2 regions of the Streptomyces sp. NPDC031274 genome follow, and region 1 is predicted to be linked to the other one. Evidence: riboswitches for the same ligand, from Rfam matches in the RefSeq annotation. Region 1 holds a riboswitch; the other holds the start of a gene.
What was found. Region 1 has a riboswitch for glycine ahead of gcvP (aminomethyl-transferring glycine dehydrogenase). Riboswitches for the same ligand answer to the same signal wherever they lie in the genome.
Positions count from the first base shown of each region.

Region 2: linked by a shared signal. The riboswitch ahead of gcvT (glycine cleavage system aminomethyltransferase GcvT) and the one ahead of gcvP (aminomethyl-transferring glycine dehydrogenase) in region 1 are both predicted to bind glycine.

Region 1 is NZ_JBVIHP010000040.1:8,706-13,839, forward strand. Features, by position in the region: gene ACZ5CR_RS40610 (MerR family transcriptional regulator) at 1-111, shown strand, start outside; partial or broken gene ACZ5CR_RS40615 (DNA polymerase IV) at 196-1,798, shown strand; gene ACZ5CR_RS40620 (PRC-barrel domain-containing protein) at 1,714-2,094, opposite strand; glycine riboswitch at 2,239-2,336, shown strand; gene gcvP (aminomethyl-transferring glycine dehydrogenase) at 2,534-5,134, shown strand, end outside.
Region 2 is NZ_JBVIHP010000005.1:315,141-320,274, reverse strand. Features, by position in the region: gene glyA (serine hydroxymethyltransferase) at 1-839, opposite strand, end outside; gene gcvH (glycine cleavage system protein GcvH) at 860-1,237, opposite strand; gene gcvT (glycine cleavage system aminomethyltransferase GcvT) at 1,338-2,471, opposite strand; glycine riboswitch at 2,636-2,741, opposite strand; gene ACZ5CR_RS11550 (AAA family ATPase) at 2,924-3,598, shown strand; gene ACZ5CR_RS11545 (enhanced serine sensitivity protein SseB) at 3,659-4,462, shown strand; gene ACZ5CR_RS11540 (enhanced serine sensitivity protein SseB C-terminal domain-containing protein) at 4,706-5,134, shown strand, end outside.

The DNA of each region.
Region 1 (5,134 bases):
GTGGACGCGGCACTTTCGCAGCTGCACGGCGAGCGGATCGACACCGGAGAGACGCTGCTGCGCCAGAACCCCGCCGACGAGCTCGCGAGGCGGCGCAACAAGGCCGTGTGAGACGGCCGTGACCGCCGGGGCTGGTTCGAGGGGCGGGGTGGCGTTCTCGGGGCGTTGTCAGTGGCGTAGGGCAGCATCAGGGGTGTGAGAACCGCGCCCACGATCCTGCATCTCGACATGGATGCCTTCTACGCGTCTGCCGAGCAGGCCGCGAAGCCGAGTCTGCGCGGGAAAGCCGTGGTGGTGGGCGGCCTCGGACCACGGGGTGTGGTGGCCACCGCCTCGTACGAAGCGCGCAAGTTCGGCGTGCACTCGGCGATGCCCATGGGGCAGGCGCGGCGCCTGGCGCCCAATGCCGCCTATCTGGTGCCGCGCTTCGGGCTCTACCGCGGGATCAGCGACCAGGTGATGTCGCTCCTTCGGGAGCTGTCACCGCTGGTGGAGCCGCTCAGTCTGGATGAGGCGTTCGTCGATCTGGAGGCGGGCGGCGTGGCCGACGACCAGGAGTCGGCCCTTGCCGTGGGCGAGCGGCTGCGCACGGACATCAAGGCGGTGACCGGGCTCGCGGGTTCGGTCGGGCTCGCCGCGTCCAAGATGCTGGCGAAGATCGCCTCGGAGGAGGCCAAGCCGGACGGTCTGCGGCTGATAGTGCCGGGCACCGAGCGGGAGCTGCTCGGGCCGATGTCGGTGCGGACCCTGCCCGGTGTCGGTCCTGCCACCGGGGACCACCTGCGGCGCGGTGGCATCACGACGGTGGGGGAGATCGCCGAGGCGGGTGAGGACGAGCTCGTACGGCTCCTCGGGAAGTCGCACGGGAGCGCGCTGTACGCGATGGCCCTTGCCCGGGACGAGCGGCCCGTGGTGGCGGAGCGGGAATCCAAGTCGGTCAGCGTCGAGGACACGTACGACGTGGACATCCATGACCGGGTACGGGTCAGGGGTGAGGTGGCGCGGCTGGCCGACCGGTGTGTGGAGCGGCTGCGGGCGGCAGGGCACTCGGGGCGGACCATCGTGTTGAAGGTGCGGCGGTTCGACTTCTCGACGCTGACGCGCTCCGAGACGCTGCGCGGGCCGACGGACGACCCCGGGGTGGTGCGGGAGGCCGCGGCGCGGCTCCTCGAGGCCGTGGACACCACCGGAGGCGTGCGGCTCCTCGGGGTGGGGGTCACGGGGCTTGCCGACTACACGCAGGAGGACCTCTTCGCACAGGCGCAGGCGGCCGAGGTGGCTGAGGCTGCCGAGGCGGCCGAGGCACTGGAGGCGGAGAGGGAGGCAGCGGGGGAGCCGGCCGGGGTGAGCGCGGCACAGGCCGTGGGCGACGCGGTGGAGGTGCCGGTCGTACCGCCGGTCGGACCCGTCGTGCCAGTGGTGCCGACCGAGCGGCGGTGGGCTGCCGGGCACGATGTGCGGCATGCCGAGTTCGGGCACGGATGGGTGCAGGGGAGCGGTCTGGGGCGGGTGACGGTCCGCTTCGAGACGCCGGAGTCGTCGGCGCCGGGACGGGTGCGGACGTTCAGGACGGATGATCCGGAGCTCGAGCCCGCGGAGCCCTTGCCGTTGGTGGCCGCTCCTGAGGAGCCGGGGCCGGAGCCGGAGTCGCAGTGACGCCGGTACGTGTGAGCCGCAGCGATACGCGTGAGTCGCCGGGGTGACCGATGAGGGTCAGGGCGCTTCCTGGCCCGCGATGGTGCCGAAGTCCTGGTCCGGTGGTGGCGGCGCCTGCGGGGGTGCGATGTCCAGGCCGTAGTGGTGGTAGAGCTGCAGTTCCTGTTCGGGGGAGAGATGGCGGCCCACGCCGAAATCGGGGGCGTCCTTGATCAGGGAGCGCTCGAAGGGGATGCGCAGGGTGCCGTCGCTCGTGAGCTCGCTGGGTTCCAGGGGCACGAACGCGTCCCTGCTGAACAGCCCCGTGCGTATGGCCGCCCACTCCGGGGCGCCGGTGGCGTCGTCGAGATAGACCTCGTCGATCGTGCCGATCTTGGCCCCGTTCCGGTCGAACGCCTTCCGGCCGATCAGGTTGCGCGGATCGATGTCGGTCTGCACGGGCCCTCCAACTGGTCGAGGCTTGTCGCAGTGGGGCACAACTCATCCTTGTTCGTTCGTATTCACTACGAAAGAGCACTTCGGGGCAGGCGGCCACTCGAGGGATCGGCCGCAGTCCTCGCTGGTAGGCTGGCGCGTGGCTGCTGATCCCGTGCGGGAGAGCTCTCCGGTGGAGACACCGGGGGCGCCGAAGGAGCAACTCCTCCCCGGAATCTCTCAGGCCCCTGTACCGCACGGACGAGGTCACTCTGGAAAGTAGGGCGGGCGTCGGGCGGGCACGTTCGAAACCCTTCCTCACCGACGGTGAAAGCCGGGACAGCTCCCTCACGGGGGCGCGGACCGGTGAAGCTCTCAGGTTGAGATGACAGAGGGGGAGGCCGTCCGGGTACCCGCGCCGTGGTGCCCCTCGCAGGTCGCGTCAGACCAGGAGGCCTCCGCAATGACCGCCACCCCTCGCATCCCGCTTTCCCAGCTCGAACAGGGCATTCCCTTCGAGCAGCGGCACATCGGCCCCGATGCGGAAGCACGGGCCAAGATGCTCGCGCAGGTCGGATACGGCTCGCTCGACGAGCTGACCACCGCCGCCGTACCGGATGTGATCAAGAACGCCGAGGCGCTGAACCTGCCCGGAGCGCGCACCGAGGCCGAGGTCCTGGCCGAGCTGCGCTCCCTCGCGGACCGTAACCAGGTTCTTGATTCCATGATCGGGCTTGGCTACTACGGGACCTTCACGCCGCCCGTGATCCTGCGGAACGTCATGGAGAACCCGGCCTGGTACACCGCGTACACGCCCTACCAGCCGGAGATCTCCCAGGGGCGCCTCGAGGCCCTGCTGAACTTCCAGACCGTCGTCGCCGAGCTGACCGGGCTGCCCACATCCGGTGCCTCGCTGCTCGACGAGGGGACCGCCGCCGCCGAGGCCATGGCCCTGTCGAGGCGCGTGGGCAAGGTCAAGGACGGCGTCTTCCTCGTCGACGCCGACACGCTGCCGCAGACCATCGCCGTCATCCGGACCCGTGCGGAGCCGACCGGCGTCGAGGTCGTCGTCGCCGATCTGAGCGAGGGCATCCCGGCCGAGGTCGCCGAGCGCGGTGTCGTCGGCGTACTGATCCAGTACCCGGGCGCCTCCGGTGCCGTACGGGACATAAAGCCCCTCGTCGAGCAGGCGCACGAGCTCGGTGCCATCGTCTCCGTCGCCGCCGACCTGCTTGCCCTGACGCTGCTCACCTCGCCCGGCGAGCTCGGCGCCGACATCGCCGTCGGCACGACGCAGCGCTTCGGTGTGCCGATGGGCTTCGGCGGCCCGCACGCCGGTTACATGGCGGTGCGCGAGAAGTTCGCGCGCAGCCTGCCGGGGCGGCTCGTGGGTGTCTCCGTCGACGCCGACGGCAACAAGGCCTACCGGCTCGCGCTGCAGACCCGTGAGCAGCACATCCGCCGCGAGAAGGCCACCAGCAACATCTGTACCGCTCAGGTGCTGCTCGCCGTGATGGCCGGAATGTACGCGGTCTACCACGGGCCCGAGGGCCTCAAGGCCATCGCGCGCCGTACGCACCGCTACGCGACCGTGCTCGCCGCGGGGCTCACCGCGGGCGGCGTCGAGGTCGTGCACGGCGCGTACTTCGACACCCTGACCGTGCGGGTGCCCGGCAGGGCCGAGGAGCTCGTCTCCGCGGCCCGCGAGGGCGGCGTCAACATCCACCAGATCGACGCCGACCACGTCTCCCTGGCCTGTGACGAGACCACCACGCGCAAGCAGCTCACCGCGATCTGGACCGCGTTCAAGGTCGAGGCCGACGTCGAGGCGCTCGACGCGGAGACCGAGGACACGCTTCCGGCCAGTCTGCTGCGCGAGGACGAGTACCTCACGCACCCCGTCTTCCACCAGTACCGCTCCGAGACCGCCATGCTGCGCTACCTGCGCAAGCTGGCCGATCGCGACTACGCGCTCGACCGCGGCATGATCCCGCTGGGCTCCTGCACCATGAAGCTCAACGCGACCACGGAGATGGAGCCGGTCACCTGGCCCGAGTTCGGGCAGCTGCACCCCTTCGCACCCGCCCAGCAGGCGCAGGGTTATCTGACGCTCATCCGTGAGCTGGAGGAGCGGCTCGCCGAGGTCACCGGGTACGACAAGGTCTCGCTGCAGCCCAACGCCGGTTCGCAGGGCGAGCTCGCCGGGCTGCTCGCCGTACGGGGCTACCACCGTGCCAACGGCGACGACCAGCGCACCGTCTGCCTCATCCCGTCCTCCGCGCACGGCACCAACGCCGCGAGCGCCGTGATGGCCGGCATGAAGGTCGTCGTCGTGAAGACCAGCGACGACGGCGAGATCGACATCGAGGATCTGCGCGCCAAGATCGAGAAGCACCGTGACGAGCTGTCCGTGCTCATGATCACCTACCCGTCGACGCACGGTGTGTTCGAGGAGCACGTCGCCGACATCTGCGCCTCCGTGCACGAGGCGGGCGGTCAGGTGTACGTCGACGGGGCGAACCTGAACGCCCTGGTGGGCCTCGCCCAGCCCGGCAAGTTCGGCGGCGACGTCTCACACCTGAATCTGCACAAGACCTTCTGCATCCCGCACGGCGGCGGTGGCCCCGGCGTCGGCCCGGTCGGAGTGCGCGAGCACCTCGCGCCGTACCTGCCCAACCACCCGCTCCAGCCCGCCGCCGGTCCCGAGACGGGCGTCGGACCGATCTCCGCCGCGCCGTGGGGCTCCGCCGGAATCCTGCCGATCTCCTGGGCGTACGTACGCCTCATGGGCGGCGAGGGCCTCAAGCGCGCCACGCAGGTCGCCGTGCTCTCCGCGAACTACATCGCCAAGCGCCTCGAGCCGCACTACCCGGTGCTCTACACCGGTCCCGGCGGCCTGGTCGCGCACGAGTGCATCATCGATCTGCGCCCGCTGAGCAAGGCGACCGGTGTCAGCGTCGACGACATCGCCAAGCGGCTCATCGACTACGGCTTCCACGCGCCGACCATGTCGTTCCCGGTCGCGGGGACGCTGATGATCGAGCCGACCGAGAGCGAGGACCTG
Region 2 (5,134 bases), on a different contig from region 1:
TCGGAGGCCGCGACCTTGAAGGAGACGGCCTTGGCCGCGATCACGTGCTCCAGGGGGCCGCCCTGGAAGCCGGGGAAGACCGCGGAGTTCAGCTTCTTCGCGAACTCCTTGCTGCGGGCCAGGATGATGCCGCCGCGCGGGCCGCCGAGCGTCTTGTGCGTGGTGGAGGTGACCACGTCCGCGAACGGCACCGGGTTGGGGTGAAGGCCCGCGGCGACGAGCCCGGCGAAGTGCGCCATGTCGACCCACAGGTACGCGCCGACCTCGTCGGCGATCCGGCGGAACTCGGCGAAGTCGAGCTGACGCGGGTAGGCGGACCAGCCCGCGATGATCACCTTCGGGCTGCTCTCCTTGGCCAGGCGCTCGACCTCGGCCATGTCAACCAGACCGGCCTCGTCGACGTGGTACGGGACCACGTTGAACTGCTTGCCGGAGAAGTTCAGGCGCATGCCGTGGGTGAGGTGGCCGCCGTGTGCCAGGTCGAGGCCGAGGATCGTGTCGCCGGGCTTGGCGATGGCGAAGAGGGCGGCCTGGTTGGCGGAGGCACCGGAGTGCGGCTGGACGTTGGCGTACTCGGCGCCGAACAGGTCCTTGAGCCGGTCGATCGCGATCTGCTCGGTGACGTCGACGTGCTCGCAGCCGCCGTAGTAGCGGCGGCCGGGGTAGCCCTCGGCGTACTTGTTGGTGAGGACCGTGCCCTGGGCCTCCATGACGGCGACCGGAGCGAAGTTCTCCGAGGCGATCATTTCCAGGGTGGACTGCTGACGGTGGAGCTCGGCGTCGACGGCGGCGGCGACGTCCGGGTCCAGCTCGTGGAGAGGGGTGTTGAGAAGCGACATCAGGTGGTCCCTAAGGGTCTTTAGTTGCCTGCGAGCTCGGTGTATTCGGCCGCGGAGAGCAGGTCCTTCGGCTCCTCCGAGATCCGTACCTTGAACAGCCAGCCGCCCTCGAACGGAGCGGAATTCACCAGCGACGGGTCGTCCACGACGTCCTGGTTCGCCTCGGTGACCTCGCCGGTCACGGGGGAGTACAGGTCGCTGACGGACTTCGTCGACTCGAGCTCGCCGCAGGTCTCGCCCGCGGTCACGGTCTCGCCGACCTCAGGGAGCTGGGCGTAGACGACGTCACCGAGCGCGTTGGCCGCGAACTCCGTGATGCCGATCGTCGCCACACCGTCCTCGGTGGCCGAAAGCCACTCGTGCTCCTTGCTGTAACGCAGCTGCTGGGGGTTGCTCATGACCTGAATTCTCCTGTACGCGGGTGGGTGCTGCGGAACGGGACTGATGTGCGTGGGGTCACTTCCGGCTTACCACAGAGACGGAACAGTGGCGGAAGCGTCACTTCTGGCGCTTGTAGAAGGGCAGCGCCACGACCTCGTACGGCTCGTGCGTGCCCCGGATGTCGACGCCGACCCCGGCGGTTCCGGGGGCCGCGTGCGCCACGTCGACGTACGCGATGGCGATCGGCTTGCCCAGCGTCGGGGACGGCGCCCCGGAGGTGACCTCGCCGATGACCTTGCCGTCGGCGACCACGGAGAAGCCCGCGCGCGGGACGCGGCGGCCTTCGGCGACCAGACCCACGAGCTTGCGCGGGGGAGCGGTCTCGGCGCGCTCGGCGGCGGCCGCGAGCGCCGCGCGCCCCACGAAGGTGTCGGACTGCGAGGTCTTCTCGAACTTCACGACCCGGCCCAGGCCCGCGTCGAAGGGAGTCAGCTCCGCGGTCAGCTCGTGCCCGTACAGCGGCATGCCCGCCTCCAGACGGAGCGTGTCGCGGCAGGAGAGCCCGGCCGGGACCAGGCCGACGTGCTCGCCGGCCTGCATGAGCGCGTTCCAGAGCTTCTCGGCGTCGCCGGGCGAGACGAAGAGCTCGAAGCCGTCCTCGCCGGTGTAGCCGGTGCGGGCGATGAGGGCGGGCACGCCCGCGACCGTGCCCGGCAGGCCCGCGTAGTACTTCAGCCCTTCCAGGTCCGCGTCCGTGAGCGACTTCAGGATGCCGGGGGACTCGGGACCCTGGACGGCGAGCAGCGCGTACGCGTCGCGGTCGTCGCGGACCTCGGCGTCGAAGCCGTCGGCGCGGGCGGTGAGCGCGTCGAGCACGGTCTGCGCGTTCGAGGCGTTGGCGACGACCATGTACTCAGGGGCGTCGGCCTCGCCCAGACGGTAGACGATCAGGTCGTCCAGGATCCCGCCGTCCTCGGCACAGATCATCGTGTAGCGGGCGCGGCCGACACCGATGGAGCCGATGTTGCCGACGAGCGCGAAGTTCAGGAAGTCCACGGCCTGCGGTCCTGTGACCGTGATCTCGCCCATGTGGGAGAGGTCGAAGAGACCGGCCTTGGTGCGGACGGCGATGTGCTCGTCGCGCTCGCTGCCGTAGCGCAGCGGCATGTCCCAGCCCGCGAAGTCGGTCATGGTCGCGCCGAGCGCGCGATGCACGGCATCCAGGGCGGTGAGACGGGGGACGGTACTCATACGGGAACTCCCAGGGCATGACGGGCGAGGTCGATCCTCCCCATCTGTCATCGGAACCTGAGAGGTTCACCACGACCCGTCCGTATATGTCATACGTCTGTATCAGGGGGTCATGACTTGCACCTTGGGTGGAGCCGCCGGAGCGACCCGCTTTTCAGATGTGCCTCGCCCGCGCGGTACGGGGCCTGAGAGATTCAAGGGAGGGACTTGCTCCTTCGGCGCCCCGGTGCGTCCTGCGACGGCGACCGGGAACTCTCCCGCGCGGATTCAAGCGGCCTGTATGGAGTTTGCGGGCACATCATTGCACGGGCCTCCGTCACGGGGCAGTGCCAGTCCAGCTGTGCTATTCCGGGTACACCCCGGGCCCCGGGCGCTGTTGTGCCGCATTACCTTCTCTTTACACTTGCCGGGGAAGCTGCGGTAAGCAGTTACGTGACCGCTAGGGGAGGCCGATCACGGTGCGCAGGACCAGTGTCTACGCGACCAACACGGGGGTGGCCCTGCCCAAACAGGCCGCCGCCCCCACCAGGGAGAGCTGCGGCGCCCTGCCCGCGGTCGTCGTCCGCGACCTGAGGCAGCGGTCCGGCCGCAGCCCGCACCGCCTCACGTTCGGCGCGGGCGACCTGATCGTCGTCTCCGGCCTTCCGGGCAGCGGCAAGTCCACGCTGATGCGCAGAGCGGTCGCGGGCCCGCGCATCGACTCGCAGGACACCCGCGACCGCTGGGCCCTGCGCATGCCGGCCCTGCTGCCGTACGCCGTCTACCGCCCCCTGGTCCGCCTCGCGCACTACGCGGGGCTGCGCGCCGCCCTGCGCTCCGGCGAGGGGATCGTGGTGCACGACTGCGGCACCCAGACATGGGTGCGCAGCTGGCTGGCCCGCGAGGCGGTGCGGCGCGGCACGACGCTGCACCTGCTGCTGCTCGACGTGCCGCCGGACACCGCCATAGAGGGGCAGCTCGCGCGCGGGCGCGGCGTGTCGCGGTACGCCTTCGCGCGGCACCGCAGGACCGTCGGCCGCCTGGTCGGCGCCGCCGAGCGGGGCGATCTGCCGCGCGGCTGCGGCTCCGCGATCCTGCTCGACCGGGCAGCCGCGAGCATCCTGCGCGGGATCGGCTTCGGAGGCTGAGCCGCCCGCCGCGTTAGGGTCGTGCCGCAGGCAGAGCGGGACAGGTCAGGGGTTGGACAGATGGATATTCCGGCGCAGGCGCACGCACATCCGTACGGAGGATGGCCGGGCAACGAACTCGAAGAGGTGCTCGCGGCATCGCTCGGCACGCCGGGGGCGCCCCGGACGTCCGCGGGGGCCCGCATCGTCGAGGTGCTCGGCCGCAGCCACGTCTGGGTCCCGCTGCCGAGCGGGGGCGGTCCCGACAGCGGCACTCTCGACCTGCCCACGCTGGAGATCGACGGCCAGGCCTTCGTCCCCGTCTTCAGCTCCGAGCAGCAGTTCCAGCAGGTCACCGGCGGCCGGATGGGCTGCACCGTGGCGCCCGCCGTGGAGTTCGCGCGCGGGCTTCCCCCGCAGATGGGCATCGCGGTCAACCCGGACGGCACGGTCGGGGTCCCGCTGCCGCCGCCCGCCGTCGCCGAACTCTGCCGGGCCGGACGCACCCCGCTGGACGGCCCCGCGACCGGCGGCCGCGTACGGCTCTTCGAACCGGACTGGCAGCAGGACCCGGTGGACTTCCTGTCCGCCGCCGCCCGTGAGTTCGAGGCCACCGGGGTCGTCCTGAGCGCCCGTCGCTGCCTGGCGAGCGTCGAGGGCGAGGAGCCCACGCTGTTCGTCGGCGTCGAACTGACCTCCTGGGAGGGCAACGCGCGCGACCTGCCGATGGAGGCCGTGGGCCGGGCTCTCGGCCATGCCCCGGTGGTCTGGCCGGTGAACCTGGTGCTGCTCGACGTCGCCCAGGACCCGGTCGGTGACTGGATGCGCGAGCGGGTTCGGCCCTTCTTCGGTCAGACACCGGGGCACGAGCACGGACATGTGTAAGGACATGTGCAGGTACGTGTGTGAGGGTGCCGTACGTCAAGTCGGTGTCAGGATCGCCGCTTAAGCTGGTTTCATGGCCCGGGCGGGGCACGGCCCTGCCGTTTCGGCCCGGGGCCACCGATCAGCTCGGCTCAGGTCACGGCAGGTTCATCAGGTTCATCGGGTTCCAGGTTCATCAGGTTCCAGGCTCAGCGGGTCAGTGGCTCTGCGGGTCAGCGGGTCATCGCGAAGGGGCGGTTAAGGGTGAGTGCGTCGGGCACGGCTGCTGCCGGGCAGGTCGAGCACATGCTGCGCCAGGTGACGCCAGGGCGGTATGACGCCTACGAGGCGCTCCTGCGGGCGCTCGCCGCCGACCAGGTGTGGATGCTGCTCTGGCACGGCCAGGCCGGATCCCCCGACGCGCAGTACGGGAACATGGAGGTCGAAGGCCTCGGTTACGCACCGTGCGTGACCTCCGCCCAGGAGCTCTCCGCGAGTGGCTGGAACCGTTCGTACGAGGTCGTCAGCGGCATCGACATCGCCCGCACCCTCTACCCCGACCACTACGGCCTCTGGCTCAACCCGCACGCCCCCGGCGGCGGCGTCGGCATCCCCTGGCTCGACCTGCGGCGCATCGCCTCCGGCCTCGACCTGCTGCCCGCGGGCCCGCTCAGGCTCACCGAGCCCGCCATC